4 regions of the Modestobacter marinus genome follow, and region 2 is predicted to be linked to each of the others. Evidence: riboswitches for the same ligand, from Rfam matches in the RefSeq annotation. Region 2 holds a riboswitch; each other region holds the start of a gene.
What was found. Region 2 has a riboswitch for cyclic di-AMP ahead of FB380_RS18125 (VldE C-terminal domain-containing protein). Riboswitches for the same ligand answer to the same signal wherever they lie in the genome.
Positions count from the first base shown of each region.

Region 1: another riboswitch for cyclic di-AMP. It lies ahead of FB380_RS16855 (VldE C-terminal domain-containing protein); the one in region 2 lies ahead of FB380_RS18125 (VldE C-terminal domain-containing protein).
Region 3: another riboswitch for cyclic di-AMP. It lies ahead of FB380_RS13800 (C40 family peptidase); the one in region 2 lies ahead of FB380_RS18125 (VldE C-terminal domain-containing protein).
Region 4: another riboswitch for cyclic di-AMP. It lies ahead of FB380_RS08325 (C40 family peptidase); the one in region 2 lies ahead of FB380_RS18125 (VldE C-terminal domain-containing protein).

Region 1 is NZ_JAAMPA010000002.1:176,344-183,773, forward strand. Features, by position in the region: gene FB380_RS16830 (CaiB/BaiF CoA transferase family protein) at 1-930, shown strand, start outside; gene FB380_RS16835 (citryl-CoA lyase) at 927-1,751, shown strand; gene FB380_RS16840 (DODA-type extradiol aromatic ring-opening family dioxygenase) at 1,744-2,625, shown strand; gene FB380_RS16845 (hypothetical protein) at 2,622-2,981, shown strand; gene FB380_RS25550 (quinone oxidoreductase family protein) at 2,986-3,960, shown strand; cyclic di-AMP (ydaO/yuaA leader) riboswitch at 4,117-4,268, shown strand; gene FB380_RS16855 (VldE C-terminal domain-containing protein) at 4,290-5,183, shown strand; gene FB380_RS16860 (alpha/beta hydrolase) at 5,232-6,059, shown strand; gene FB380_RS16865 (protein adenylyltransferase SelO) at 6,098-7,430, opposite strand, start outside.
Region 2 is NZ_JAAMPA010000002.1:449,434-456,863, forward strand. Features, by position in the region: gene FB380_RS18115 (glycoside hydrolase family 3 protein) at 1-1,705, shown strand, start outside; gene FB380_RS18120 (threonine/serine exporter family protein) at 1,801-3,204, opposite strand; cyclic di-AMP (ydaO/yuaA leader) riboswitch at 3,556-3,671, shown strand; gene FB380_RS18125 (VldE C-terminal domain-containing protein) at 3,674-4,624, shown strand; gene FB380_RS18130 (cytochrome P450) at 4,943-6,334, shown strand; gene FB380_RS18135 (hypothetical protein) at 6,473-6,676, opposite strand; gene FB380_RS18140 (universal stress protein) at 6,925-7,430, opposite strand, start outside.
Region 3 is NZ_JAAMPA010000001.1:2,916,236-2,923,665, reverse strand. Features, by position in the region: gene FB380_RS13810 (DUF3320 domain-containing protein) at 1-260, shown strand, start outside; gene FB380_RS13805 (HNH endonuclease signature motif containing protein) at 495-1,694, opposite strand; cyclic di-AMP (ydaO/yuaA leader) riboswitch at 2,353-2,505, shown strand; gene FB380_RS13800 (C40 family peptidase) at 2,522-3,058, shown strand; gene FB380_RS13795 (bifunctional metallophosphatase/5'-nucleotidase) at 3,183-5,021, opposite strand; gene FB380_RS25510 (hypothetical protein) at 5,173-5,298, opposite strand; gene FB380_RS13790 (alpha/beta fold hydrolase) at 5,386-6,219, shown strand; gene FB380_RS13785 (ROK family transcriptional regulator) at 6,277-7,430, opposite strand, start outside.
Region 4 is NZ_JAAMPA010000001.1:1,759,949-1,767,378, reverse strand. Features, by position in the region: gene FB380_RS08335 (serine hydrolase domain-containing protein) at 1-812, opposite strand, end outside; gene FB380_RS08330 (DUF3817 domain-containing protein) at 820-1,167, opposite strand; gene FB380_RS08325 (C40 family peptidase) at 1,332-2,513, opposite strand; cyclic di-AMP (ydaO/yuaA leader) riboswitch at 2,530-2,702, opposite strand; gene FB380_RS24600 (hypothetical protein) at 2,904-3,401, shown strand; gene FB380_RS24595 (GNAT family N-acetyltransferase) at 3,406-3,864, shown strand; gene FB380_RS08310 (phytoene desaturase family protein) at 3,861-5,414, shown strand; gene FB380_RS08305 (hypothetical protein) at 5,547-5,693, shown strand; gene FB380_RS08300 (YhjD/YihY/BrkB family envelope integrity protein) at 5,765-6,592, shown strand; gene FB380_RS08295 (PPK2 family polyphosphate kinase) at 6,582-7,430, opposite strand, start outside.

The sequences.
Region 1 (7,430 bases), 270 kb from region 2:
GACCCGGCCGACGCCGCCGCCGCGCAGGAGCTGGCCCGCCGGGCCGACATCGTCATCGAGAACTTCAAGACCGGCGGGCTGGGCCGCTTCGGCCTGGACTATGCGACGGTCAGCGCGACGAACCCCGGCGTCGTCTACGCCTCGATCACCGGCTTCGGCCCGCAGCCCGGTGGCGCGCAGCTGCCCGGCTACGACCTGATCGTGCAGGCCATCTCCGGCCTGATGAGCCTCACCGGCGACCCCGAGGGCGAGCCGTTCCGGGCCGGGATCTCGGTCTTCGACGTGATGGCCGGCCTGCACGCCACCATCGGCGTGCTGTCGGCGCTCAACGTGCGGCACGAGACCGGGCGCGGCCAGCACGTCGAGGTCAACCTGCTCTCCTCGGCGCTGTCCGGGCTGGTCAACCACGCCAGCGCCGTCGTCGCCGGCGGCGTCGTCCCGTTCCGGATGGGCAACAGCCACCCCAGCCTGTTCCCATACGAGCCGCTGCCCTGCGCCGACGGGGACCTGATCATCACCGCCGGCAACAACGGCCAGTTCCGCCGGCTGGTCGAGGTGCTCGGCGTGCCGGAGCTGGCCGACGACCCGCGCTTCGCCCGCAACGAGGACCGCACGGCCAACCGGGACGAACTGCGCCCGCTGCTGGTGGAGCGGCTGCGCACCCGCACCAAGCAGGACTGGTTCACCGACATCATCGCCGCCGGCGTGCCCTGCGGGCCGATCAACACCGTCGACCAGGGCGTCGCCTTCGCCGAGTCGATCGGCCTGGACCCGGTGGTGACCGTGGGGGAGGGGACGGCGGCGGTGCCCTCGGTGCGCCACCCGATCACCTTCTCCGAGACCCCGGCCGACTACCGACTGCCGCCGCCGGCCCTGGACGAGCACGGCGCCGAGCTGCGACGGTGGCTGGCCACCGAGGAGGACGCGTGACCACCCCCGAGTACCCGACCGCGCTGGGCGCCTCCAGCCGTGAGTCGATCACGCTGCTGGGCACCGACCTGGCCCGTGACGTCATGGGCACCGTCGGCTTCGGCGAGCTGGCCTTCTGGCTGGCCACCCAGCGGCGGCCCACGCCGGGGGAGACCCGGGTCTTCGAGGCGGTGCTGGCCGCGCTCGCCGACCACGGCTTCACCCCCACCGCGATCGTCACCCGGCTCACCTACCTGTCGGCGCCGGACTCGGTGCAGGGCGCGCTCGCCGCCGGCCTGCTCGGTGGCGGCTCACGCTTCCTCGGCGTCACCGAGGACTCCGGCCGGTTCCTCGACGACGTGCTGACCGGCGTGGACGGCGAGCTGCCGACCGACGACGCCGGCTGGGACGCCCTGGCCCTGGAGACGGTGACCGCCCAGCGGGCGGCGCGGCGCTTCGTGCCCGGGCTCGGCCACCACGTGCACAAGGACGGCGACCCGCGCACCCCGCGGCTGTTCCAGATCGCCACCGAGGAGGGGCTGTTCGGCCCGCACCTCTCGCTGTTCGCCGCGATCGGCCGGGTGCACCCCCAGGTGCTCGGCAAGACCCTGCCGCTCAACGGCGCCGGCGTGTGCGGTGCTGTGCTCGCCGACCTGGGCCTGCCGCTGGAGCTGCTGCGCGGCTTCGCCCTGCTGGCCCGCACCGCCGGGCTGATCGGGCAGCTGGCCGAGGAGCTGCGGCACCCGGTGGCCAACGACGTCTTCCTGTCCGTGGACCTCAACAACCGGTCCGTCGCCCCCGACCCGTACGTCCCTGACCTCAACGGAGACAGTCATGGCTGAACTGGCCGCGGTCATCGCGTCCACCCACCACCCCTTCTACTACCGGGCCAGCACCGCCACCGGTGCCGACCGGCCGCCGTTCGCCGACGAGTGGGTGGCGAAGATCGAGGCGTTCCGCGAGACGCTGACCCGCGCCGAGCCCGACGTCCTGGTGATGGTGGGCAGCGACCACTTCCACCAGCTGTGGCTGGACAACATGCCGCAGTTCCTCGTGGGCAAGGCGCCGTTCTTCGACGCCAACTTCCACAACGAGGAGCGCGAGTTCGGGCTGCCGAAGATGACGCTGCGCGGCGAGGAGGACCTCGCGGCGCACCTGCTGCGCGACGGGCTGGACCGCGACTTCGACCTGGCGTTCAGCAACGAGCTGCGGATCGACCACAGCATCACCTGCCCGATCATCACCCTCCGCCCGCAGGCGGACCTGCCGATCGTGCCGGTCTACACCAACATCTTCGCCCCGCCGCTGCCCCAGCCGAAGCGCTTCGTCGCACTCGGCCGGGCGATCCGGGAGATGGTCGAGTCCTGGGAGAGCGACAAGCGGGTGGCGGTGATCGGCACCGGGCACCTGTCCCTGGAGCTGGGCGGGCCCCGCCAGTTCGGGGAGCACGGGCCAGACCCGGAGTTCGACCGCAAGGCCGTCGAGTGGATCGCCAGCGGGGACATCGAGGGCTGCCTGGCCGAGGTGTCCCTGGAGTCCCTGCACCACCCGGGCAACGCCACCCACGGGTTCATGGACTTCATGCTGATGATGGGCGTGGCCGGCGAGGGCGCGAAGGCCGACCACGTCGACACCCTCGACCTGTTCCACACCATGGAGGCCTACTTCACCTGGTACCCCAACGGGGTCCCGAGCGGCAGCGGGGTGTCGGCATGAGCAAGTACCTGCTGGACAAGTTCCTGTTCACCGTCGACCGCGACCCCGAGCTGACCGAGCGGTACCGGGAGGACCCGGCCGGCACGGTCACCTGGTGGGAGCAGGAGATGGCCAACACCATGCTCAACTGCATCCCCGCCGAGAAGACCACCTGGCTGGCCTTCACCGACGATGAGCGCCGCGCGCTGGCCGAGCACGACCACGTCGCGCTGTTCCAGATGGGCGCGCACCCCTTCCTGACGCTCACGCTGTTCATCGCGATGTTCGAGCGCGACCACGGGCCGATGGAGTACCAGCGCGCCTACGGCAGGGCGATGGAGCACATCTCCATGCCGTACCCCGACATCGCGACCTGAGCCGGTGCGCGCCGCCGTCCTGACCGAGCCGGGTGCGCCGCCGACCCTGGCGGAGCACCCGGACCCGGTGCCCGGGAAGGGGCAGACCCTGGTCCGGGTGACCGCCGCCCCGGTCGTGCCGCTGGACCTGCTCTGCGCCTCCGGGACGTCGTACTTCGGCCGCCCGGCTGTGCCCTACGTCCCCGGGGTGCAGGGGGTCGGGGTCGTGGTGTCGTCGGGGCTGCTGGCCCCCGGGACCCGGGTCTGGTTCGCCACCTCGGCGGGGATGAGCCCGGGCGACGGCAGCCTGGGTGAGCTCTGCGCCGTGCCGGACGCCGACGTCGTCCCGCTCGCCGGGGACCTGCCCGACCCGGTCGTGGCGGCACTGGGTCTCTCGGCGGTGGCCGGCTGGATGGCGCTGACCTGGCGGGGGCGCCTCCGGCCGGGGGAGCGGGTGCTGGTGCTCGGTGCCGGCGGCGCGGTCGGCCAGGCCGCGCTGGGGGCCGCCCGCGCGCTCGGGGCCTCGCGGGTGGTCGGGGTCTGCCGGTCGGCCTCCGCGGCCGACCGGGCTCGCCGGGCCGGCGCCGAGGACGTCGTCCTGACCGGGGACGGCGACGACCTGGCCGCGCGGATCCGGCAGGCGGTCGGCTCCGACGTCGACCTCGTCGTCGACCCGGTGTTCGGTGCCGTGGCCGCGGCGGCCTGCTCGGTACTGGCGCCCGGGGGGCGGCTGGTCAACCTGGGTGGCGCGGCCGGGGACGCCGCCGAGTTCTCCTCCGCCGTGCTGCGCAGCCGCAGCATCGACGTCCTCGGCTACACGAACAACGCGCTCACCGGCGAGCAGCGGGCCGCCGCGCTCACCGCGGTGCTGCGGCACGCCGCGGCCGGGCAGCTCCGGGTGGAGCACGCCGTCCTGCCGCTGGCGCGGGTCCAGGAGGCCTGGGCGGCCACGGCGGCGGGCAGCGGGAGCCGGTCGGTCGTGGACCTGTCCGAGCCCTGACCGGACGCGCCGGTGGAGACGTACGGGACGGGTGTGACCGGTGGGCAACGCGAGGAGCATCACCCGATGAACTGCCCGGGGCGGATTGTCACGATTCGATCACGCAGCTACGTTGGCTCGGTCCAGTCGGTCGCCACGTCCCCGCCCGGGGAGCCCGACCGGACGCCGCCGAGTCGCCCTCCGGGGCGAGCCGGGGACCCACCGCACCACTGGGGTGAATCCCGCCTCCGGGCAACCGTCCGGAGCGGGTAGGGCTGCTTCCCGCCCGAACCCGTCAGCTGACCTGGTAGGCGGCCATCGGAAGACACCTGTACGGAGCACTCCTGCCCATGCGCGCCCGCACCACCACCTCCCGCTCCGCCAGCCACCGGCGTTCGCCGGCCGGCATCCGCCGCCCCGGGCTCTACCTGGGTGTCGCGGCGGCCGGGGCCGTCCTGGTCAACGTCGTCGTCGGAGTCGGTCCGGCGGCCCAGGCGGACCCCGTGGCGTCCGAGCCGGTCAGCGTCGCCGAGCAGCTGGGCCTGGCCGCCGGGTCCAACGCCGTGGACGGGGTCGAGGACCTCCGGCCGCTCGAGGAGCTCGCGGCCAGCCGGGCCACCCGGGAGGCCGAGCAGACCGCCGCCCAGCAGGCGCAGGTGGCAGCCGACCAGGCCGTGCTCGACCAGCAGGCCGCGGAGGCCGAGGCCGCCCGCGTGGCCGCCGAGGCCGAGGCCGCAGCCGCCGCGGAGGCAGAGGCGGCTCGCGTCGCCGCCGAGGCCGCGGCCGCCGCCGAGGCCCAGGCGGCCGCCGCGAAGCCGGCTCCGGCGCGGGCCAGTGCCGCGGCCCAGCCCGCAGCCGCAGCGGCCGGTACCGCGGTGTCCACGATCGCGAAGATCAACAACACCGCCGGCCCGATCAAGCCGCAGGCGCAGGCCGCCGCGAACGCCGTGGTCAGCAACGTGCCCGGCGCCGGCTCGATCACTCTGGGCGGCACCCGGCCCAGCGCCGCCGACCCGCACGGTCACCCGTCGGGGCTGGCGGTGGACTACATGGTCATGTCCGACTCCGCGCTCGGCGACGCGATCGTCGCCTACCACATCGCGAACTGGGCCGAGCTCGGCGTGGACTACATCATCTGGGAGCAGCGGATGCTCTCCTCGCCCGGCGGCTCCTGGAAGCAGATGGAGGACCGGGGCAGCGTGACGGCGAACCACTTCGACCACCCGCACGTCAACTACCGCTAGGCGACCTTGGCGCTGGCCGGGGCGGCCCAGGACGACGACGATGGGGTCGTGTTGCGGTCGGTGCTCCGGGCCGCGCTCATCGGTGTCATCGTCCTGGTCGTGGTGGTCGGCCTGCTCTGGACGTTCCAGCGCCGCCTGATCTACCTGCCCGACGACGGTCCCGTCCCGGCCGCCGCCGACGCCGTCCCCGGTAGTCGGGACGTCGAGCTGACCACCGCCGACGGGCTGGCCCTCGGTGCCTGGTTCGTGCCCGGCCCGACGGCCGACGCCCCCGCGGTGCTGGTGGCCAACGGCAACGGCGGTCACCGCGCTGTCCGGGCACCGCTGGCTCGGGCTCTGTCGGCCGCTGGACTGGCGGTGCTGCTGTTCGACTACCGCGGGTACGGCGGCAACCCGGGCAGCCCGACCGAGGCCGGGCTGGCGCTGGACGTCCGTGCGGCGCGGGACTGGCTGCTGGCCGAGGGCGGGGTCTCTGCGAACCGGCTGCTCTACTACGGGGAGAGCCTGGGCGCCGCCGTCGTCACCGAGCTGGCCGTGGCGCACCCGCCGGCCGGACTGGTCCTGCGCTCGCCGTTCGTCGACCTGGCCGCGGTCGGCCGCGAGCACTATCCGTTCCTGCCGGTCCGGCTGCTGCTGCGCGACCGCTACCCGGTGGCCGAGCAGGTCGCCCGGGTCGAGGTGCCCACCACCGTCGTCCTCGGCACCGCCGACTCGATCGTGCCGCCGGAGCAGAGCAAAGCGGTGGCCGCTGCCGCCGGGCAGCTGCACCGCACGGTCGAGGCACGCGGCGCCGACCACAACGACGCCGTCCTGCTGGACGGCGACCAACTGGTCGCCGCCGTCGTCGAACTCGCCCGGCTGACGACCGGCACCTGACCACCAAAATGGCCATTTTGGTGGTGGGGGGTGGGGGGTCAGGTGCCGCAGAAGGTCTGGTAGGTGGCGCCGAAGTCGGCGGGGGCGGGGGCGGCGTACCGCGCCAGGTCCGGTCGCTCGGTGTACGGGTGGGTCACGGCGTCCAGCAGGGGGCCCAGCGGCGCCAGGTCGCCCGCGGTCGCCGCGCTGAGCGCCTCCTCGACGAGGTGGTTGCGCGGGACGTACACCGGGTTCACCCGGTCCATGCCGTCGGCGTCCGGGGCCAGCGCGCGCCAGCGCTCCGCCCACGCGTCGAAGGTGGCCAGGTCGAGGAACAGGTTGCGCACCGGGTCGACGTCACCGCGGGCGGCGGCGCCGAGCAGGCGGAACGCGGACGTGTGGTCGACGTGGCCGGCCTGCAGCAGCGCGAGGAACTCCTCGACCAGCGGCGCGGCCACCGCGTCCTCCAGGCCGTCGGGGAGGCCCAGCTTGGCCCGCATCCCGGCCGACCAGGCCGCGTCGTACTGCGGCCGGAAGCGCCCCAGCGCCTCGACCGCGAGCTCGATCGCCCGCTCCTGCTCCTCGGCGAACAGCGGCAGCATCGCCTCGGCGAGCCGGGCCAGGTCCCACTCGGCGACGATCGGCTGGTTGCCGTAGGCGTAGCGCCCGCCGGTGTCGATGGAGCTGTAGACCGTGGCCGGGTCGTGGGCCTCCAGGAAGGCGCACGGCCCGTAGTCGATGGTCTCGCCGGAGATGGTCATGTTGTCGGTGTTCATCACCCCGTGCACGAAGCCCACCTGCATCCACCGGGCCACCAGCTCCGCCTGCGCGGTGACCACCGCGGCGAACAGCGCGAGGTACGGGTCCTCGGCCTGCGCGCCCTCGGGGTGGTGCCGGCTGATCGCGTGGTCGGCCAGCCGGCGCAGCAGCTCGGGCTCGCCGCTGACCCGGGCGTACTGGAAGCTGCCCACGCGCAGGTGGCTGCTCGCCACCCGGGCGAGGACGGCGCCGGGCAGCAGGGTCTCCCGGCGCACCGCGCGCCCGGTGGAGACGACGGCGAGCGAACGGGTGGTGGGGATGCCGAGGGCGTGCATCGCCTCGCTGATCACGTACTCGCGCAGCATCGGGCCGACCGCGGCCAGCCCGTCGCCGCCGCGGGCGAACGGCGTGCGCCCGGAGCCCTTGAGGTGCAGGTCGCGCAGCCGGCCGTCGGCGTCGGTCAGCTCACCGAGCAGCAGCGCCCGGCCGTCGCCGAGCCGCGGGACGAAACCGCCGAACTGGTGCCCGGCGTAGCCCTGGGCCACGGGGGTGGCCCCGGCCGGGACGGCGGTGCCGACCAGCAGCTGCAGCCCCTCGGGGGTCCGCAAGGCGGCCGGGTCGAGACCGAGCTCG
Region 2 (7,430 bases):
CCCGGACGGGCCGTGGGGCGATGCGCTGGTCGCCGCGGTCCGCGCCGGGGAGATCGCCGAGGACGTCGTCGACCGCAAGGTGCTGCGCATCCTGACCCTGGCCCAGCGGGTCGGGGCGCTGGGCGACTCGTCCCCCGCGGAGCCGGTCTGGGTGGAGGACGGCATCGCGTTCACCCGCGAGGCGGCCGTCGAGGGCACCGTGCTGCTGGAGAACCGGGGCGACCTGCCCTGGGACGCCGCTGCGCTGCGCTCGGTCGCGGTCATCGGCAACAACGCGGCGGCCGCCCGCACCCAGGGCGGCGGCAGCGCCACCGTCGTCCCCGAGTCCACGGTCTCCCCGCTGGACGGCCTGCGGGCCGCGCTCCCCGGCGTGGACGTCGGCTACTCCCTCGGCGCGGTCGTGCAGAACGGGGTCGTCGAGCTGCCGCTGGGCCAGCTGACCAACCCGGTCAGCGGCACACCGGGGCTGCGCGCCCGGTTCCTGGCCGCCGACGGCACCGAGCTGTTCGGCGAGGACCGCCGGGCGAGCGACCTCGTGTACTTCGGCGGCGACGCGCCCATCGAGGCAGCCGCCAGCTACGAGCTGACCACCCGCTGGACCCCCACCGAGTCGGGCACGGTGCGGCTCGGGTGCGCCCTGGTGGGCCGGGCGCAGGTCCACGTCGACGGCGAGCTGCTGCTCGACGAGACCCTCATCCCGGTCGGCACCGACCTCGGCGCGGCGTTCCTGAGCCCGCCGACCGCGTCGACAGAGGTGCGGCTGACCGCCGGCACCCCCCTGGACGTCCGGCTGGTCCTCGACCTCGGCGACCGCGTCGGCTTCAACTCCCGCGCGATGTCCCTGCGGCTGGGCACCGAGCCCGCCGACGCCGACCCCGACGCCCTGATCGCCGAGGCCGCCCGCGCCGCGGCCGCCGCCGACGTGGCGCTGGTGGTCGTCGGCACGAACTCGGTGGTGGAGTCCGAGGGCTACGACCGGGAGTCCCTGGCCCTGCCGGGCCGGCAGGACGACCTCGTCCGCGCCGTCGTCGCGGCCAACCCGCGCACCGTCGTGCTGGTCAACGCCGGGGCCCCGGTGCTGATGCCCTGGCGGGAGGAGGTCGCTGCCCTGCTGGTCGGCTGGTTCGGCGGGCAGGAGTTCGGGAACGCGGTCGCCGACGTCCTGCTGGGGCTGGCCGAGCCGGGCGGGCGACTGCCGACCACCTGGCCGGCGTCCGAGGCCGACGTGCCGGTGCTCGACTGCACGCCGGTCGACGGGGTCGTCGAGTACGCCGAGGGGGTCCACATCGGATACCGCGCCTGGCTGCGCGCCGGCGCCGCACCGGCGTACTGGTTCGGCAGCGGGCGGGGCTACACGACCTTCGAGCTGACCGGTGGCGACGCCCCGACCGTGGCCGCGCCCGGCGAGACGGTGACCGTGACGGTCGAGGTGACCAACACCGGCGAGCACGACGGCAAGGAGGTGGTGCAGGTCTACGCCGAGCGGCCGGACTCCGTCGTGGACCGTCCGGTGCGGTGGCTGGTCGGTTCGGCCGCCGTGCGCGTCCCCGCCGGGCAGGCCGCGCGGGTCGACGTCGCGGTGGACACCCGGTACCTGGCGCACTGGGCCGACGGCTGGCAGTACGAGTCCGGGCCCTTCCGCCTCCGCGCCGGCACCTCGGCCGTGATGCTGCCCTGCGAGTGGACCGTGCAGCTGCACGGCTGACCGGGAGGACCCGGCTGCTCCCCTCCGGGAGCAGCCGGGCGCCGCGCCGCCACGTCCCACCTCGGCTCAGGAGCGCACGATCCGCCCGGGGCTGTTCAGTGGGCGCTGGTCGCGTGGCGCCGCACCCGGCGGTCGAAGCGGTCCCGCCGGCCACCCAGCGGCCGGCCGAGGTAGCGGCCCAGCACGACCCCGGCGGCCAGCGCCAGGCCGATCGCCGCCGCCCCCACGAGCGCGTTCACCCCACTCCCCACGTCGCCCTCCACGACCACCGCGAAGAGCCCCCGGTAGATCGCCAGCCCGGGCAGCAGCGGGACGATGCCGCAGACCGCGACGAGCAGCGGCGGGATGCGCAGCCGATCGGTGAGCGTCTCACCACAGAAGCCGACCACGACGGCCGCCGCCGCGCTCGCCACCGCCTCACCGGCACCGGACGCGGCCGCCACCGACGACGTCGTCCACGCCAGCGCGCCGGCCACCGTGGCCACCGCGATCGCGACCGGGCGGGCGTGCGAGGCCAGCGCCCAGGACGCGGCCATCCCGGCCGCCGCGACCAGCGCCACGACGGAGGGCACGGTCGACGTCCCGGGGTCCAGCACCCGCAGCGGCACCTCCGCCCGCTGCGCCAGGTCCAGCACGGCGGCGATGCCGACGACGATGCCGGTGGTCAACGTGAGCACCTCGAAGGCCCGGGCCGCGGCGGTGACCGGGAACCCGCTGATCGCGTCCTCCGCGGCGCCCACGAAGGAGAGGCCGGCCAGGAGGACCACGATCCCGGCGGCGACGACCAGCGAGGTGCGCACCTCGACCTCGCCGACGACGAGGAGGACGGCGGCCCCGGTGGCCACCGCCGCGCCGGCGACCTGCTGGAAGAACATCGGGAGCCCGCGCCGGTCGAGCGCCCGGATGGTCAGCTCGATGGCGGCCGTCGTGACCGCCGCGACCAGGGCCACCAGCCAGCCGCCACCGAGCAGGACGGCGACGCACGCCGCCACACCCGACCAGCCCAGTGCGTGGATCGGCCGACGGTAGGGGTGCGGCGCGGACAGGACGTCGTCCAGCTGGCGGTGCGCCTCCTCCAGGCCCAGGCCTGCCGTCTTGAGCTCCGCCGCCAGGTCGGTGATGCCCTGGAGCCGGGTGTAGTCCAGACCCCGCGGCCGCACGATGCGCATCAGCATGATCGGCGGGACGTCGTCCGGGTCGTAGCTGATCGTCAGCGAGGTGAACGTGATGTCGACCTGGCAGTCGGTGAGCCCGTAGCCCGCCGCCACGCGCAGCACCGTTGCGGTGACGTCGGCGGCCGAGGCACCGACCGCCATCATCGACTCCCCGATGCGCAGGGCCAGGCCGAGCGCCGAGCGCGCGGTGCCCGCGTCGACCCGGCTGGGCTGGGCCCGGAGGGCCAGCGGTGCCGTCGGCGGACCGGACCCGGAGATCGCCTTCCGCGCCCGGTCCGGCAGGCGCGCGAACCGCCGGCTGCGGTCCTGGGTCACGGGGTTCATCACGGTCAGGTTACGGAGCGGCGCGGCAGGCGGGCCGCTCCCCGACCACGGTCGGGCCGTGGCCTTCCCCACAGCGCGCCCGCACCCCGCAGGCGCGGTGCCCCGAGGCGGGGTGCATGGCCCATCGCGTGGCCGGAACCGGTGCCGGACACGCGCTCGGCGCCCCTCGATCCGCCCCGGACGGCGTGCCGTCGGCGGCACGCCGAGGACGTGACGATCGTCACGGAGACAGCCCACCTGCCCGTCCATAACGTTCCGGTCACGCCGACATCGTGGGCGTGGCGCCGGTCCGCTCAACCCTGCCTGCCGGCCGCCATCCAGGACTCTCAGGGCAGGGGTGGGGGACCCACTACACCCGGCGCGCCGACACATCGGTGGGCGCGCCTCGGGGTGAAGCCGGCACCGCCGGCCGGGCACCGATCGCCCGAACCCGACAGCTAACCCCTCCGGCGGTGATCGGAGATCACTCATGCCCAAGCACAGCCCGTCCCGCTTCGTCCGCCTCCCGGTCGTCGCGGGCGCCTCCCTCGTCACGCTCGGCCTCCTCAGCACCCCGGCCCTGGCCCACACCACCCCGGCACCCGAGGCCTCCCCCGCCCAGGTGGACCGGCACACCGCCGAGCAGGGCGACCCGGCCGCGGCGGGGAACCGGCACTCCTGGCGGGAGCTCTACCAGCGCCACATCGCCGCCTTCGGCGGCGGGGACACCGGGGCGCTGACCCCGGGGCAGCTGCGGTTCCTGCTCGGCTCGGAGGACGGTCCTGTCCCGACCGCCCCGGCACCCGAGATCGCCCCGGAGGTCGTCGCGGCACCTGAGGCCACCCCGGCACCGGAGGTCGTCGCGGCACCCGAGGTCGTCGCTCCGGCCCCCGAGGTCATCGCGGTACCCGAGGTCGTCGTCCCGGCACCGGAGGTCGTCGTCCCCGAGGTCGTCGTGCCGGAGGTCGTCGTGCCGGAGGTCGTCGTGCCGGAGGTCGTCGTGCCGGAGGTCGTCGTGGCCCCGGCGCCCGCCCCGGCACCGGTCCCCGCAGTCGTCGTCGCCGCGCCGTCGGGGCAGGCCCAGATCACCAACAGCGCGGGTCCCGTGCAGCCGCGGGCCCAGGCCGCCGCGGACGCCGTCGTGCGCGACGTCCCGGGCGCCGCCGGCATCACCATCGGTGGGACGCGGGCCAGCGCGACCGACCCGAACGGCCACCCCTCCGGCCGGGCACTGGACTACATGGTGATGTCCGACGCCGCGCTCGGGGACGCCATCGTCGCCTACCACATCGCCAACTGGGACACCCTCGGCGTGGAGTACGTCATCTGGCAGCAGCGCATCCTCACCTCGCCGACCGGTTCCTGGAGCCCGATGGCTGACCGCGGGAGCCCGACGGCCAACCACATGGACCACCCGCACGTGAACTACCTGGCGGGCTGAGCCTCCCGGCTCCGCTCCACCGGGAACCCACGGTGCCCCTCTGCCCGCGTGCAGGCAGGGGGGCACCGTGCTGTCCGCCCCCGGAGGGCCGCCGACGGTCTCCGGTCGTCCGCATGGGATGGTCGGGTCAGCGCCCACCGCCACGGAACGGAGCGCCACGGCTCGGCAGCGTCGAGGTCGACGGCGCGGGGCCCGTGGACCCGACGGGGTGGCACGGTGGACGTCGCGGCGATCAGCACCCGGCGCCGGTCGGGGTCGCCCGCCGGTGGGCCCGGCGGAGCTGACGTCACGCCGGTGCCCGGACGACGACGAGGGATCATGTCCACGACCGACTCAGCACCACGCAGCTCCGGGCGTCGCCGCGTGCGGCGGACCGTGGCCCTGACCACCCGGCCGGCGAAGCGGCGGACGAGCGGCTGGCCGCGGCGCCAGCGCAGCGCCCGGGCGGTGGCCCGGGCCTGGCTGGGGCGCATGGTGGAAGGACGGATCCGCCGGAAGGGCATCGACCTCTCCGAGCTGGCCTTCTTCCCGGAGAGCGCCCGGCTCCCCCTGCTGCGGCACGGCGTGGACCCGGTCCCCGAGCTCGCCGCGCTGCGCGCCCGCTGCCCGGTGGAGCGGCTCGACCTGCCGATGGGGCTGACGGCCCACCTGGTGACCGGGTACGAGCAGGCCCGCACCGTCCTGAGCGACCGTGACTCCTACAGCAACGACATCCGGCACCTGTTCGGTGACGCCGGGCCGGGGTCGACGGCCGACGTCGGCGGCCTGGGCTTCACCGACGCGCCGCTGCACACCCGGCTGCGCAAGCTGGTGGCCCCCGAGTTCACACGCCGCCGGCTGGACCGGCTGGAGCCCACGGTCGAGGCGATCGTCACCCGCCGGCTGGACGAGCTCGCCGCCGCCGGGTCACCGGCGGACCTGGCCGAGCACGTCTCCTGGCGGGTCCCCATGGACGTGATCTGCGGGTTGCTGGGGCTGGACGACGCCGACCACGAGGCCTTCGTGCGGCTGGGCACCCAGCGCTTCGACGCGACCGGCGGTGCGGCCGCGGCCCTCGGCGCGGTGTCCGAGCAGAAGCGGATCCTCCTGGACGTGGTGGCCCGGCAGCGGACGGCGCCCGGGGACGGCCTGATCGGGCGCATCCTGCAGGCCGAGGGCGACGGCATCTCCGACGACGACCTCGCCGGTCTGGTCGACGGGATCGTCACCGGCGGCTACGAGACCACCGCCAGCTCCCTCTCCCTGGGCACCATGGTGCTGCTGCGCGACCCCGGGCACGCCGCCCTCCTCCGGAACGGCTCACCGGCCGACGTCGACGGCGTGGTGGAGGAGCTGCTGCGCTACCTGTCGGTGGTCCAGGTGGCCTTCCCGCGGTTCGCGAAGCAGGACCTGGAGCTGTCCGGCTGCCCGGTCCGGCAGGGCGACCTCGTGGCCGTCTCCCTCAGCGGCGCCGACCGCGACCCGGCCTGGGCCGGGCCGGAGCCCGACCGGTTCCAGCCGGGGCGCTCCCCCGCCGGCGGGCACCTGGCCTTCGGTCACGGGGTGCACCGCTGCGTCGGTGCGGAGCTGGCCCGCATGGAGCTGCGCATCGCGCTCCCCGCGCTGTTCCGCCGCTTCCCGGACCTCGCGCTCGCCGTCCCCGAGGAGCAGCTGCGCTGGCGTGGGCTGTCCTTCGTCCACGGCGTGGAGGAGCTCCCGGTCTCCTTCTGACCGGAGCCGCACCTGCGCGGCGGAGGCACGGGACGTCCGGGACGAGGCAGGGGCGGAGCCGGCCGGCGGAGGCGCTCGTCCTCGCGCCGGCCCGGGCCGCTCCCCCGGTGCCGGGCCGACCCGGGCGGGGCGGTCGGGTCAGCGTCCGCGCTGCTGCCGGCGGGCCACGTACACCAGGCCGCCGAGCACCACGGCGAGGGGCAACCAGGGCGGCAGCCCGAACGGGCCGAGGATCAGCCCGGCCACGAACAGCAGCAGCTGGAAGGCCACGAAGAAGCCCACCAGCAGCACGGCGAAGAAGACCACAGGCCGCTCGACCTGCAGACGGCGCAGGTAGTCCATCCCACATCCCCTCGTCGGTGTGCGCCCCGCACGGGCACCGGGTACCTCGACAGGTACATCGGCAGGCAGGGCGCGGGGTCCAGCCGACGCGCACCTGGCCCCGGCTCGAAGTCCCGAAGGTACGGCAGGAGCCGCTGCCCGGGCCGTCGATCCGGGCAGCGTCACGTCCAGGCGCTGAGGGACCGCCGGGGGGTGGACGGTCCCACCCTCGGCGGCCCCGCGCGGGGTGATCGCGGGGTCGGGGTCGGTCAGGCGTTCACGGTGGCCCGCTGCGTGGTCCCGGTCGGCGCCCGGTCCGGCAGCGGGTGCACCACCATGACCGCCCCGGAGGCGTGCATGGCGCAGGCCAGCGCCACCGACCCCAGGAGGAGGCCACGGAGCGCACCGTGCCCGCGGCTGCCCACGACGAGCAGTGCGGCGCCGGCTGCCCACTGGCCGAGGATGTCGGCAGGAGCTCCCTCCGCGACCACGACCCGGGCATCCGGCGACCGACCGCCGGAGCCGGTCCGGTGTTCCTCCAGGACGTCCTCGAGCATCGCCTCGCCGCCCCGTTGCAGGTCCCACCGCACCTCCTCCGCGGTCGGGACGACGACCGTCGACAGGGCCATCCAGTGGTCGGCCATCTGGTACGTGGTCACCGCGACGACGTCGGTCCCCAGCCGGGCCGCCTCGGCCACTCCGGCGAGCAGTGCGGCGCGGGAGGCGGCCGACCCGTCGATGCCGACGATCACCGGGCGCCGGCGCGCGTGGCCGG
Region 3 (7,430 bases), on a different contig from region 2:
TGGCCGGGATGACCCGCGACGACCTGTTCCAGCAGACGCTCGCCGTCTTCGGCCACCGCCGGCGGCACCCGGTGTTGATGCCGCCGCTGGAGCTGGCGCTCGCCCAGGCGGTGCGGGCCGGCCGGATCGCCCGGCAGAGCGCCGGCCAGTGGCTGACCGCGGTGGCCGACGGCGATGCGGACCTGCTCGCGGTCGCCACTCCTCCCGTCCCCCCGAGCGCCGTGGTGCAGGAGGCTCTGGAGCAGCCCGCCGCCGGGTGACCTGCCCAAGCGCGGACGCCTTCTCTGGCACTGCTCCGCCCCCACCAGGGCTGCTCCGGCGCGCTCGTCCCCGAGCTGCGCCGGGCCGACGTCCCGCAGCTGCTCCCGCCCGCTCTCCCCCGGTCCCTGCTCCAGCTCTCGTCCCGGTCGGCGCAACAGCTGCCCAGCCCCGCGCAGCCCGCTGGACCCTCCGTCGGTCGGACGGCGGGCCAGCGGCATGCCACACCCACAGCCCTACAGCGGTGGGCCGATGAGGATCTCGGTGTCGTCGGGACGCCAGGTCCGCCACCGGCCGTCGGGATCTCGTTCGACCCGGAACCCGTGGTGGACCTTGGTGTGGTGCCGTTCGCACAACAGGGCCGAGTTGCTCAACGACGTCTCACCGCCGTGCAGCCAGTGGATCAGGTGGTGCACATCGCACCAGTGGGTCGGTGCACCACAGCCGGCGAACACGCAGCTCTTGTCCCGGCGTTCCACGGCCCTGCGCAGCCCCGGGGTGACCACCCGGTGGTCCCGGCCCAGGTCCAGCGGGATGCCGTCGGGACCCATCACGATCCGGGAGATGCTCCCGTCACACGCCAGGTAGCGGGCGCGGGCGGCGGAGATCGTCGCCCCGAACCCCAGCTCCGCCGCCCCGGCGCCGGTGGCCGGGTCGACCAGGTCCTCGATGTCGATGCCGACCACGACGTGCGGCTTGACGGTGCGCAGCGTGGGCAGGCTCCCCGCGGCGAGCTGGTTGTCCGCCAACTGCACCAGCGCGTCGGCGTTCTGCTGCGCCCGGGTCCGCTCATCACCCTGCGGGCGGTTGGCCTGCACGATCGACTCGATCGCGGCCTTGACCTTCTCCCCGCCGGTCGCGTCCAGGTCGAACCGGCCGGTGATCGAACCATCGGCGTGCGTGGCGATCGTGAGCCGCCGCTCCTCGGTGGGGTCTGGCTCCGGCCCGTCGGGGTCCAAGGCGTCCTCGAAGGCCTGCACCGCGGCGACCAGCGACTGGTGCGGTGAGCCCATCGCCACCTGAGTCCACACCTCATCGAACGCCGCCAGGTCGATGCCCTGCTCCCCGGCGCGGGCGGCCTCGACCGGGCCGACCTTCTTGGCCACCACGTCGACCTGCTCGGGGGTCACCTGACCCTCGGCGAACCCGGCCGCCAGCGTCGGGAAGTGCTCCAGGGCCCGCCCGGATCGCAGGATCCGCGAGGCCTCGGCCGGCGCGAGCCGTGCGTGCCCGATCAGCCAGGACCGCATGGACTTCAGCCCGTCGTGCTCGGCGGCCTGCGTGGCGTCCGCACACCGCACGGTGCGGGTCAACTCCGCCGACGCGCGGTTCACCACCTGCACCAACATGGCCGTCCGGTCCAGCACCTGGCCGTCGGTCAGGGCGTGCAGGTCATCGGCGCCTAGGGCATCCAGCGCGGAGATCAACTCGCTCACCGAACACCTCCCGACCCGTTCGAACGTGTGTACGAATCTTATCGCCTCTGAGGGGTCCGCACAACGCGAATCCGCAGGTCAGGCGCCCGTCCACAGATGTTGGGATGTTCTTGACTCCCTCGGGTGGACGTGACTGAAGCAGGTCGAGACGGCCAACGACAGACGCCCAACGACCACACGCGATGTACCGACACCCTCACCGGCGCCGGGTTGGGCGGAAGGGCCCAGCCAGGCCGGAGCGAGCCGTCGACAGGCGGCTCGGCTGCCATGCGGGACATGGCAACGCGCGCTCCACGCTCCGAGTGGACGTGGTGAAAGCCAGCCAGCGACGAACACCTGCCGCAGCCGCCGGCGAGGCGCCACCAGCCGCGGCCGGTGGTAGCGCGGCGGACACGCACCGTGCGCACCCGCCGCACCGCCGGAATTCGGTGCACCGGCGGGAATCAGCCGATCACGGTGATCGAGCTCCTACCCCGCTCCGACGTTGCCCGACGTCACGTCGGCGAGTCGCCGATCCCGGCCGGGCGTGTTGCAGCTCCACGGGGTGTCGGAACTCCGACGCGCAGCACTTTGTGACAGTTCCATGACGCCCCTACCGTCAACCGCGCCCGCCGGCCCCTGAGTCGCCACACACGGTGACACCGGCGAGCACCGCCGAACCGGGCAACCGCCGCAACGTCGCCGCGGACACCCGGACCGGGGACCCACCGCAGTTCTGGGGTGAAGCGCGACGGCACGCGAGTGCCGGAGCGCCGGGCGAGTTCCCCGCCCGAACCCGTCAGCTAACTCGGTAGGCGGTTGAGGAGAACAAGGAGAACCCGTCGTCCATGACGACCACTCGCACGTCCCCTGCCCGCCGTCCCTCCCGTTCCGGTCGCCGGGCACTGGTCGCGCTGTTCGCCAGCGCGGGCGTCGCCCTCACCCCGATGGCCGCCCAGGCCTCGGTCGGCGGCGGCGGAGCGCCCATCGCAGCACCCGCCCCGGCACCGGTGGCCCCGGTCGCCGCTCCCAACGCCGCCGCCCAGATCGTCGTCGACACGGCGCTCGCCCAGCAGGGCAAGCCCTACGTCTGGGCCGGGGCCGGCCCGAACGTCTACGACTGCTCGGGGCTGACGCAGTACTCCTTCGCGGCGGCCGGCATCGCGCTGCCGCACTCCTCCCGCATGCAGTCGACGATGGGCGTGCCCGTGGCCCGCGCCGACCTGCAGCCCGGTGACCTGGTCTTCTTCTACGACCCGGTGGGCCACGTCGGCATCTACATCGGCAACGGCCTGATGGTGCACGCGCCGACCGCAGGGGACGTCGTCCGCACCATCGCCGTCGACTCCATGTGGGGCTACAACTCCGCGCGTCGTCTGGTCTGACCCGCTCGCGACGTCCGCCCCGCGCCGGTCCGCGGGAGCGGGGCGGACGTCGTCCGGCACGCCGGGAACACGAGAACGCCCCGCCCCCCATCCGGGGAGCGGGGCGTTCGTCGGTCGAGGAGGGTCAGCCGAGCAGCGGCTCGCCGTCGCGGACGAGCTGCCAGTTCTCCACGTAGAAGTCGGCCGGGTCGATGACGCCGCGCTCCTGCGCCCACTCGATGAGCAGCTGGCGGATCTCCAGCTGCTCGTTGTAGACCACCGGCGCCGTGGAGATGTGCGGGAACCCGCCACCGCCGGAGCGCCGGTAGTTGTTCACCGCGACGACGAACCGGGCGTCGTCGGCCACCGGCTCACCGTCGATCTCCAGCCGGGTGACCCGCTCGCCGACCTGCCGGGAGACGTCCAGGTCGTAGTCGACGCCGGAGAGCACGTCGTAGTTGTAGTCCGGCGTCCCGTCGGCGTTGGTGATCGTCTCGGGGTCGACGTCGCCGGTGGCCGGCACCTGGGTGAAGTAGCTCGCCGACTCCTCCAGGTAGTCGCGCACCTGGGCGCCGGTGAGCTCGACCGCCTCGAGGGTGTTGTCGAAGACGTAGAGCCCGGCGATGTCCCGGATGGTGACCTCGCCCTGCGGGAAGACCGCCTCCCGGCTGAACGGGGCGGCGATCGACAGCACCGGCAGGTCAGCCCGGTCGGTGCCCTCGAGCGCGGCGTCCACGGTCTCGGTCTGCACCTGCTGGATGAAGTCGAGGATCGGCGTGTCCTCGTACCGGCTGGTCAGCGTGGTCAGCTCCTCGGTGGAGGTGGCCACGACCTGGTTGACGTAGTCGACCGTCGCCTGGTGCGCCTCGTCGGTGACGGCGAGGACCTCGGGGTCCTCCGGGTAGTCCTTGGTGCGCAGCGCGGTGGCCGTGGCATTGGTGACGTCCCACTGGCCGCGGGTCTTGGTCAGCTCGAAGTCGACCTGGCTGACCGTGCCGCCCCAGCGGTAGGGCTGGGTGAGCAGCACCTCCTCGCCGGTGACCTCGTTGACCACGATCTGGGACGGGGCGTCGCGGTGCGTGTGGCCGACGACCATGGCGTCGATGCCGGGCACCGTCCGGGCGATGACGTCGGAGGGGTTCTCCGTGCCCACGGCCGGGTCGTCGTAGGACGACGTCCCGCCGACCCCGGCGTGCGCGAGGACGACGACGACGTCGGCCTGCTCCGCGACGACCGGCACCCACTGCTGCGCCGTCTCGACCATGTCGCGGAACTCGACCTGGCCCTCGACGTTGTTGCGGTCCCAGATCGCGGAGCCGGGCGTGGTCAGGCCGATGATGCCGACGGTGACCGGCTTCGCGCCGCGCACCTTCATCTCCTGCAGCGTGTACGGCGGCAGGTACGGCTCACCGGTGGCGACGTCGATGACGTTGGCACCGAGCACCGGGTGGTCGACGTCGTCGACGTAGCCGGCCAGGGTGTCCAGGCCGTAGTTGAACTCGTGGTTGCCGACGACCTGGGCGTCGTAGCCGATGACGTCGTAGGCCGCCGCCATCGGGTGCTCGGCCTCCGGCGACTGCTGGGCGGCCAGGTAGGTGAGCGGCGTGCCCTGCAGGAAGTCGCCGTTGTCGACGACGAAGACGCTGTCCGCGCCCTTCTCCGCGCGCACCGAGTCGACCACCGACGACACCCGGGCCAGGCCCGTCGCGTCCCCGGAGCGCTCGGTGTACGGCGCGTCGCGGAAGTAGTCCCAGTCCTGCACGCGGCCGTGCAGGTCGGTGGTGGCGAGCATGGTCAGCTCGAGGCTCTTCCCCTTGCCGTGCCCGTTGCCGTGCCCGTTGCCGTGCCCGTTGCCGGGCCCGTGGCCCCACCCGCCACCGTGGCCGTCGTCGTGGCCCCCCTGGCCGGCCGCCGCGGGGGTCACCGCCCCGAAGGTCATCGCCAGCACCGCTGCCGCGACCGTCACCGTCGTCCGTCTGCGCACTCTGTTCTCCCCCAGCTCGTCAGCCACCCCGGACGGGGCGGCTGTGCGGATGCTGAGCCAACGTAACGAGCGATGCCGACAGGTCGACGTCGGTCGCGAGCTGTTCACCGGAGCGCTGCACGCCTGACCGGCGGCAGGCGGTGCACGGTCGTCAGGAGCAGACCAGCGCGCCGCCCTCCAGGTCGGCTGCCGGCAGCAGCTCCCGTTCGACTGCGTGGTCGTGCCGGCGGGTCCGGGGCTCCCGGTCGCCCTGCCGGCACCGCCGGGTGCAGCTCACGTCACCGTCCATCGCGCCGGGCCTCCCGACCGTCGCCGGCATGTGGTGTGCTCCAGGTCACCCCTCGACCCGAGCACGGGAGTCCCGTTGAGCACACCGACGACCCACCCGCCACGCACCGTGCAGGTCGGCGACATCGCCGTCGCCGTCCAGGAGTACGGCGACGGCGAGCCACTGCTGGTGGTCAACGGCACCAGCCAGTCCCTCGGCTTCTGGGCCGACCTCGCCCAGGGCTGGGCCGGCGACCACCGGGTGATCACCTACGACCTGCGCGGGATGGGCGGATCGGAACGGGGGTCCGGGCCGTTCAGCGTCGCCTCCCTGGCCACCGATGCGCTGGGGCTGCTCGACGCCCTGGAGATCGAGCGCGCGCACGTGCTCGGCTACTCGCTGGGCAGCGCCATCGCGCAGGAGCTCGTGCTGGCCGCGCCGGACCGGGTCGTCTCGCTCGTCCTCTACTGCACGTGGGCCCGGACCGACGGGTTCCAGCGGGCGATGATGACCGGCCTCGCGCACCCGTGGCGGACCGGCGACCTGGCGGCGGCGCTCGGCGCGCTCGGGGTCGCGTTCTCGCCGCAGCTGCTGGACAGCCCCGAGTTCGGTGCGCTGATCGAGGAGCTGCTGCCGCTGTTCCCCAGCACCGAGCAACAGATCCGCACCACCGCCGAGCAGTGGGACGCCGACCTGGCGCACGACACCCTCGACCGGCTCGGCCGGATCACCGCGCCGACGCTGGTGATCGCCGGTGAGCAGGACCTGCTGACACCCCCGTGGCACGGCCAGCAGGTGGCCGCCGCCATCCCCGGGGCGCGGCTGGAGATGTTCACCGGCCCGGGTTCCAGCCACGCCCTCGGCGTCGAGCGGGCCGCGGAGTTCGTGCCGCTGGTCAGCGGGTTCCTCGCCGAGCACCGGACGTCCTGAGACCGCCGCGGGCAGCACGGCGCCTCCGCCCGCCCGCCACCGGGGCGCCCGGGCAGCTCAGCGGGCGGCGGCGCGCGCGGCCAGCTGCTCCGGGGAGAAGGCGAGGTCCAGCGCCTCCCGGGCGGCGCCCAGGACGGCGGCCTGCTGGCCGACCCGGCTCACCGCGACCTCCAGGCCGTCGGTGATCATCGGCGGGCACTGCGCGTAGATCGCCGAGCGCACCCCGGCCACGAACGCCTCGGCGCTGCTCAGGTGCCCGCCGATCACCAGCCGCTCCGGGTTGAAGAAGTTGAGGATCGTCGACAGCACGGTGCCGGTGCTGCTGCCGGCCTCGCGCAGCAGCTGGGTGGTCAGCGGGTGCGCGTCCCGGGCCAGGTCGAGCATCCCCTCGGTGCCCGAGGAGGGCACGCCGCGCTCGGCGAGCTGCTCGACCAGGGCGGCGCCGCTGGCCACGGCGTCCAGGCAGCCGACCCGCCCGCAGGAGCACGGCACCGGCGGCGCCCCGGGCACCGTGGTGTGGCTGATGTCGCCGGCGAACCCACCGCTGCCCCGGTGCAGGGCGCCACCGGCGACGACGCCGCAGCCGATGCCGGAGCCGACCTTCACGAACACCATCTGCTCGGTCGCCGACCCGCCCGCGGCGTGCTCGCCGAGCGCCATCAGGTTCGCGTCGTTCTGCACGATCACCGGCACCGGCAGCCACTGCCGCACGAGGGCGGCGACGTCGGCGCCGTTCCAGCCGGGCATCCGGGCCGGGGAGACGACCAGGCCGGTGCGCGCGCTGACCGGCCCGGGCACGCCGACGCACAGCGCCAGCAGCGGCGGCGCGTCCGCCACACCGTCGTCGAGCCCGGCGACGGCCTCCTCGACGGTGGTGACCACGGTGCGCAGCACCACCTCCGGGCCGTCGGCGATGACGATCGGCAGATGCCGCTCGGCGACCTGCCGGCCGGCCGCGTCGAGGACGGCGATCGCCGCGTGCCGCTCCCCCAGGCTGACCGCGACCACCCGCCCGGCCTCCCCGCGCATCTCCAGCCGGCGGGGCGGCCGCCCGCCGGCCGAGGGCCCGGTGCCGGTCTCCACGAGCCAGCCGCGCCGGATCAGCATCTCCACCCGGGCGGCGGCGGTGGTCGCCGACAGTCCCGTCTCGCGCGCGACGTCGGCGCGTGAGGTGGCGCGGCCGAGCCGGACGAGGGAGAGGACCTCGCTCG
Region 4 (7,430 bases), on a different contig from region 2:
CCGAGCCCGTAGGCCGACCACCCGGGGGAGGAGGAGTCGACCCCGGCCGGCACGGTCATCTCCTCCAGCGTCGCCGGCGAGAGCACGCCGCCGGTGTCGCCGAGCAGGAAGGCGGCGAACCGGCCGAGGTCGGCCAGCGTCGCCCACAGCTGGCCGGCCGCGGCCATCACCCCGGCGTCGTGCTCGGGCTCGGGCAGGACGACGTCGGCCCACGGGTGCACCGCCGCGCCCTGCGCCGCCCGGCCGGTGGGCCGCGGGGTGGTGCGCTCCATGCCCAGCGGCAGCAGGACCTCGTCCCGCACCACCTCGACCCAGGACCGCCCACGGTGCCGGGCGACCAGCTCACCGAGCAGCCCGAACCCGAGGTTCGAGTAGTGGAACCGCCGCGCACTGCCCAGGACGACGTCGTCGTCGGTCAGCCGCAGCTCGGCGAGCGACCCGCCGGGGACGCGCTCCCACCAGCCGCCCGGGCTCTCCGAGCTGGCCCCGGCGAGGTGGGAGAGCAGGTGCCCCACGGTGCGCTCCCCGAAGGGGGTGCCGGGGACGTGCTCCTCGAGCAGGTCGTCGAGCCCGAGGCGGCCCTCGTCGCGCAGCCGGAGCACGACCAGGGCCGTCACCGTCTTGCTGATCGAGCCCAGCCGGTACTGCACGTCGGCGTGCGGCTCGGCGACGTCGCCGCGACCGGCCGACCAGGCCAGCCCGCCGTCCCGGACGACGCCCGCGACCAGGCTGGGCGCCCGGCCGTCCCGCTGGACCCGGGCGGTGCGGGCCAGCAGCGTGCGGGCGGTGGCGGGCAGGACGGGGGTGGCCATCGCGGGCTCAGCCGACCCGGACGGGCGTGGTGGCGTCGAGCGGCAGCCGGCCGGTGCGCCGGGCCCAGCGCTCGAACCAGATGGTCACCAGCGGCGGGAGGGAGGCGGCCAGCGCGAGCAGCGCGGTGACCGGCGTCCAGCGGAGCACCCGCCAGGCCAGCAGGGCGACGACGACGTAGGCGACGAAGACCGCGCCGTGGACCGGGCCGAAGACCTGCACGCCCAGCTCCGAGGCGTCCAGCACCCGCTTGACGAACATGCCGGCCAGCAGCAGCACCCAGGAGACGGCCTCGGCGATGGCGACGGCGCGGAAGACGCGGGCGACCCTCGCGGGGTCGGTCAGTGCGGCGGGCACGGTTCTCCTCGGGGGTGGGGCGGAGGGTGGGGTGCTCCTCATCGTGCCCGGCGGGACGGGGCGTCGGCACCCACGCTCACGTGATCGTCGCCACCGGGCCCGGACGCACCGGTGCCCCGGCCGCCGTCAGGCGACCGGGGCACCGGCGGAGGGTGGTGCAGCTGTCAGCCGGCGACCCGGCGCATGGCGGTGATCGGGCCCATGGCGTCGATGCTGGCGACCTTGACCACGTCACCGGACGTCGGCGCGTGGACCATCTGGCCGCCGCCGATGTAGATGCCGATGTGGCTGACCGGCGAGTAGAAGGCGATCAGGTCGCCCGGCTGCAGCTCCCCGCGGGAGACCGCACGGCCGGCCTGTGCCTGCTGGCTGCTGCTGCGGGGGAGGTTGACCCCCGCCGATGCGTAAGAGTACTTCACCAGCCCGGAGCAGTCGTAGGAGTTCGGGCCGGTGGCACCCCAGACGTAGGGCTTGCCACGCTGGGCCATCGCGGTGTTCACCGCGGTGGCGGCAGCACCGCTGCTGGCCACGACCGGAGCCGGGGCCGGCGCGGGGGCCGGGGCCGCGGAGCTGGACGCGGACGGAGCGGCGGCGGGGGCGCTGCGCTCGGCGCGCGAGGCCGGCTGGGAGTTCCGCTCGGCCGCGGCGGCTGCCGCGGCCTCGCGCTCGGCTGCGGCTGCGGCGGCTGCCGCGGCCTCGGCCGCATGCTGCTGCTCGGCCAGGATCCGGGCGCGCTCGCGCTCCTCGGCGGAGAGCCGGTCGTACTCGGCCTGGTACTCGGCGATCTGCGCGTTCAGGTCGGCCTGCTGCGCAGCGACCTCGGCGACCTGCGCCTCGGCGTCGGCGGCGGCCTTCTCGGCCGCGACCTTCGCCTCGTCGGCGGCGACGCTGGCCTGCTGAGCCGTCCCGAGCACCTCGTTGTTGTGCCCGGCGATGCTGTCCAGCGTGCCCATCCGGTCGAGCATCTCGTCGGCGGAGGAGCTGGTGAGCATGGCCTGCAGCGAGGAGAGCTGCTCACCGGTGAAGGCGCTGCGGGCCACCTGGCGCACGTGGTCACGGGCCTCGACCACGGCTGCCTCGGCGGCGACGAGCTCGGCGGCGGCGGCGTCCGAGGCGGCCTTCATGCCGGTCAGCACGTCGGTCGCTTCGTGCATCTTCTCGGTGACGACCTCGAGGTCGTGACCGCGGGCGGCGATGAGCTCGGCCGCCTCCTGGGAGGTGGTGGGTGTTTCAGGAGCCGCCAGGGCGGGCAGCGGAGCAAGAGTCAGGCCACCCACGGCGATCAGGGTGAACAGGGCCCGTCGGCCGGTGAGGCCACGACGGACAGAGGTGTGCGAACTCGCCATGTTCGGCGGGTGTGTCCTTTCTTCCACCTGCCGCCTACCGAGTTAGCTGACGGGTTCGGGCGGGAAGTCGCCCGGCTCCTCGGGCCCGCGGACGGGCCGTGCGGAGCTTCACCCCAGTGCTGCGGTGGGTCCCCGGTCCACGAGCCCGCGAGTGTCGCTGCGAGCCATGTGGTTCGGCGGCGGTCCCGTCGGTCGTCACCCGGGTGGGCGACTGCGCTGCCCGTCAGGACCGCTGGTGACCGTACGTGCGTTATGTGCTCGTGACAAACGGCTGAGGCCAATTTGTGGAGAAACTCCTGGCGTGTGCTCCAACACGCTCACCGAGCGTGACAGGCTCGCCGGGTGCAGGGCTTGGCGCGGCGGGAGTTCTGTCTCGTGCTGCTCCGTCGCATGGCCGACACGCGACCCGACCTGGTCGCCGAGGCACTGCCCCGACTCGGCTCCGACCGGGCCGAGGCCCGCGCCGCACACCGCCGATGGCGCGCCCTCCATCACACAGAGCGAGCACCGCGCGGGGTCGCCCTGCGGGCTGCGGTGCTCGGTCCCCCGGCCGAGCGGGAACACCGCCGGTTCGGTGACGTCGACCTCCTCGTCCAGCGGTGGCCGCTGCCGCTGTGGCCGCACCTGCGGTGGGAGGTGCTGGGTGGCCCGGACGGCGCCGTGCTCCACGAGCAGCTGGTGCGTGCACCCGGCTCACCGGTGCCCGCCGCGGCACCGGGTGCCCTGCGCGTGTGGGAGCACGTGGTGGACGACGTCCTGGCCCTCCCCGGCGCCACCGGTGTCGACCCCGGGGTCCCGAGCCGCTACGAGGTGCACCTCCCGGGCGGGGTGCGGGCCCGGTTCGTCTGGGGGCTGCTGCAGCGGGTGGACGACGGCGCGCCAGGATGACCCGGTGCCGACCCTCTCCACCGCCTCCTGGGACGACCCGGACGTCTCCGCGCTGACCGCCGCCCAGCAGGTCGAGCTGCGGGCCCGCTACGGCGGCGTGGGCGAGCCGGGGGTGCCGCCCTCCGCCGCCGACGTCGCCGTCGTCCTCCTCGCCCGGGACGACGACGGCACGCCGATCGGCTGCGGTGCCCTGCGCCCGCTCGGCGACACCGAGGCCGAGGTCAAGCGCATGTACGTCGTCCCGCCGGCCCGCGGCCGGGGCGTCTCCCGGCTGCTGCTCGCCGGCCTGGAGGCCGAGGCGCTGCGCCGCGGGTGGACGACGGTGCGCCTGGAGACGGGGGTCCGGCAGCCGGAGGCGGTCGGGCTGTACACCTCGGCCGGCTACACACCCGTCGAGGCGTTCGGGCACTACGTCGACGCCGACGACCCCCACGCCGTCTTCTTCGCCCGCGAGCTGGCGTGAGCACCGCGGCCCGGTACGACGCGATCGTGGCCGGTGGCGGCCACAACGGGCTGGTCGCCGCCGCCTACCTGGCCCGCGCGGGCTGGTCGGTGCTCGTGCTGGAGCGGCGGGCCGTGCTCGGCGGCGCCGCGGTCAGCGAGCGGGTCTTCCCGGGGGTCGACGTCCGGCTGTCGGCGTACTCCTACCTGGTCAGCCTGCTGCCCGACCGGATCGTCGCCGACCTGGCGCTGCCGATCACCCTGGTCGACCGCGCCGTCGCCTCCTACACGCCGCTGCGCCGCGGGGGCGCAGCCACCGGCCTGCTGGTCGAGCGGGAGGAGGGGCCGGAGACGGCGGCCTCCTTCCGCGCCCTCACCGGCTCGGACGCCGAGTTCGCCGGCTGGCAGCGGTTCTACGGCCGGCTGACCACCCTGGCCGAGGACCTGGCCCCCACCCTGACCGCTCCGCTGCCCAGCGAGGCGGCGCTCGATGCCCGGCTGCGGGACCCGGGCCTCTGGCACGACCTGCGCGAACGGCCGCTGGCCGACGTCGTCGCCGACCACCTCACCGACGACGACGTCCGGGGCATCGCGCTCACCGACGGGCTGATCGGCACCTCCGCCGACCTGCACGCCGCGGACGGGCTGGCCGGCCGGTGCTTCCTCTACCACCTCATCGGCAACGGCACGGGCCGCTGGCGGGTCCCGGTCGGTGGCATGGGCGCGGTCAGCGGCGCCCTCGCCGATGCGGCACGGGCGGCCGGGGCGGCGCTGCTCACCCGCGCCGAGGTCACCGCGGTCGAGACCCGGGCCGACGGCGTCACGGTGCACTGGACCGACGGGGACGGGACGGCGCACGCGGCCGACGCCGGGCACCTGGTCAGCGGCGCGGCCCCGGCCGTGCTCGACGACCTGCTGGGCGCTGCCCCGGCGCCGCGGCCGTCGGGGTCGCAGCTGAAGGTCAACATGGTGCTGCGCCGGCTGCCCGGGCTGCGGTCCGGCGCCGACCCCCGCCGGGTCTTCAGCGGCACCGTGCACGTCGACGAGGCGGCCTCCCAGCTCGACGCCGCGTACGCGCAGGCCGCGGCCGGCCGGCTGCCCGAGGTGATCCCCTTCGAGGTGTACTGCCACTCGCTCACCGACCCGTCGATCGTCGGCGACACCGGGCTGCACACCCTGACCCTGTTCGGGCTGCACACGCCGGCCGAGCTGTACGCCGCCGACGACGCCGGCACCCGGGCCGAGGCGGTACGGCGGGTGGTGGCCCAGCTGGACGCCCATCTGACCGAGCCGCTGGCCGACTGCCTGGCCACCGACGGTGACGGGCGGCCGTGCCTGCAGGCGTCCTCACCGCTGGACGTGGAGGCAGCGCTGGCGATGCCGGGCGGCCACATCTTCCACGGCGACCTCGCCTGGCCGGTGGCGCCCGACCCGGCCGCCGTCGGCACCTGGGGCGTGGCGACGGCGCACCCCCGGGTGGTCGCCGCCTCCTCCGGCGGCACCGTGCGCGGCGGTGCGGTCAGTGGACTGGGCGGCTTCGCCGCGGCCCAGCACCTGCTCGGCGGCCACTGAGCGGAGTGGGCCGCACCGGCAGGCGTGAGCACCGGCGGAAGTGGGCAGGCAGGACACAGCAGCCTGCTCGCCCGAGCCGGCCCGCCGAGGGGACCCACCGGACCGGTGACCACCCGACGACCAGGAGGACCGATGAGCCAGGGACCCGACGACCGCCCGGACCGCACCGGGCAGGGCCGGTTGCCGAAGAACCGTGCGCGCCTGCTGATCGTCGGCACGTTCGTGCTCATCCTGGTGGTGGTGTTCTCCTACATGCTCCTGGTGGCCAACAGCGCCTGACCCCGGTCCACGGCGGCGGGCGCGCCGACGAGCGGCGTCGGCCCCGACCTGGTCAGATGGTCCCGGTGCGGGTGGCTGAGGAGGCGCGCGGCCTGCTGCGGGCGATGCGGGCCCGGCTGCGCAACCGGGACACCGCGCTGATCGCCGCCGGCCTGACCTTCTACGCGGGGATCGCCGTCGTCCCGGCGCTCGTGCTCTCCCTGGGGCTCACCAGCTGGGTGGCCGGTGCCGACCAGGTGCGGGAGCTCGTCGGGCGGCTGTCCGACGTGCTGCCCGGCGCGCTGGGTGCCCCGCGGGCGGTGGAGCGGCTGGCCGAGGCGGGCACCGGGCTGAGCGTCGTCGGCGCCCTGCTCACCCTGCTGCCGATCTCGCTGTACGGCGAGGGGCTGCGCCGGGCGTTGCTGCGGTTCAGCCCCGCCCACGACCGGTTCACCGCCTGGCGGGGACGGGCGCTGGCCCTGCCGCTGCTGGTGCTGGCACCCCTGCTGCTGTACCCGTTGCTGCTGGCCGGCGGGGTGCTCGCGCACCTGGCCGAGTCACCCGGGTTCGGCGCCGCGGTCGGCGGGTTCGCCACCGGCTACTACTCGGTGCTGTTCGCGCTCACCCTGCCGCTGGTGTGGATCTTCCGGGTGATCGCGGCCGGCCGGCTGGGCTGGCGGGCCGTGGTCTCCGGGGCACTGTTCACCGCGGCCTGCCTGTCCGGCTTCCTGCAGGGCTTCGTGCTCTTCCTGGCCCTGCCGCTCGACCTCGGCGCCCCGTTCGGGGGGCTCACCGTGGTCGGCGGGGTGATCGCCATCGGGTTCTGGCTGTTCCTGCTCCAGTTCGTGCTGATCGGCGGCTGGCTGTTCACCCAGGCCCTCGACGAGCGCCTGGACCGCGGGACACCGCTCAGCAGCTGATCGGGTGCTCCTCGATCAGCCGGTCGCGCTGCTCGTCGACGTCCCAGGCCAGCTCGGGCAGCCGGGGCTGCAGCTCGGTCAGCGTCTCCAGCAGCAGCCGGCCGACCGCCCAGTTCCGGTACCACTTCCGGTCGGCCGGGACGACGTACCACGGCGCGGTGTCGGTGTCGGTGCGCTCCAGGGCCGCCTCGTGGGCCTGCTGGTACTGCGGCCAGCGGGCCCGCTCGTCGAGGTCGGCGGGGTCGAACTTCCAGCGCTTGCTGGAGTCGTCGAGCCGGGCCAGCAGGCGCTGCTTCTGCTCCCACGGCGACAGGTGCAGGAGGACCTTGACCACGGTGACGTCGTGGGCGACGAGCTGGCGCTCGAACCGGACGATCTCCCGGTAACGCCGCTCGACCACCTCGGGGGTCGCCAGCTCCCGCACCCGGCCGATCAGCACGTCCTCGTAGTGCGAGCGGTCGAACACCCCGATCCGGCCGGGGCCCGGCAGGGCGCGGCGCACCCGCCAGAGGAAGGAGTGCCGCAGCTCCTCCGGCGTCGGCCGGCCGAAGCTCGTCACCGCGACCCCGTGCGGCTCCACAGCGCCGACGACGTGCCCGACCACCCCGCCCTTGCCGCTGGTGTCCATGCCCTGCAGCACGAGCAGCACCCGCCGCCGGCTGCCACCGCTGGCCTCGGCGTACAGCCGCTGCTGCAGCTCGGCCAGGCGGGCGGCGTCCACCCGCGTCGCCTCCCGGGTCGACTCCTTGTCACCGGGCGCCAGCGGGGTCGCCCGCGGGTCGATCTCGCGCAGCTCGATCGGGGCAGCGGGGGCGCGCAGGGCTCGGCGCAGGGAGTC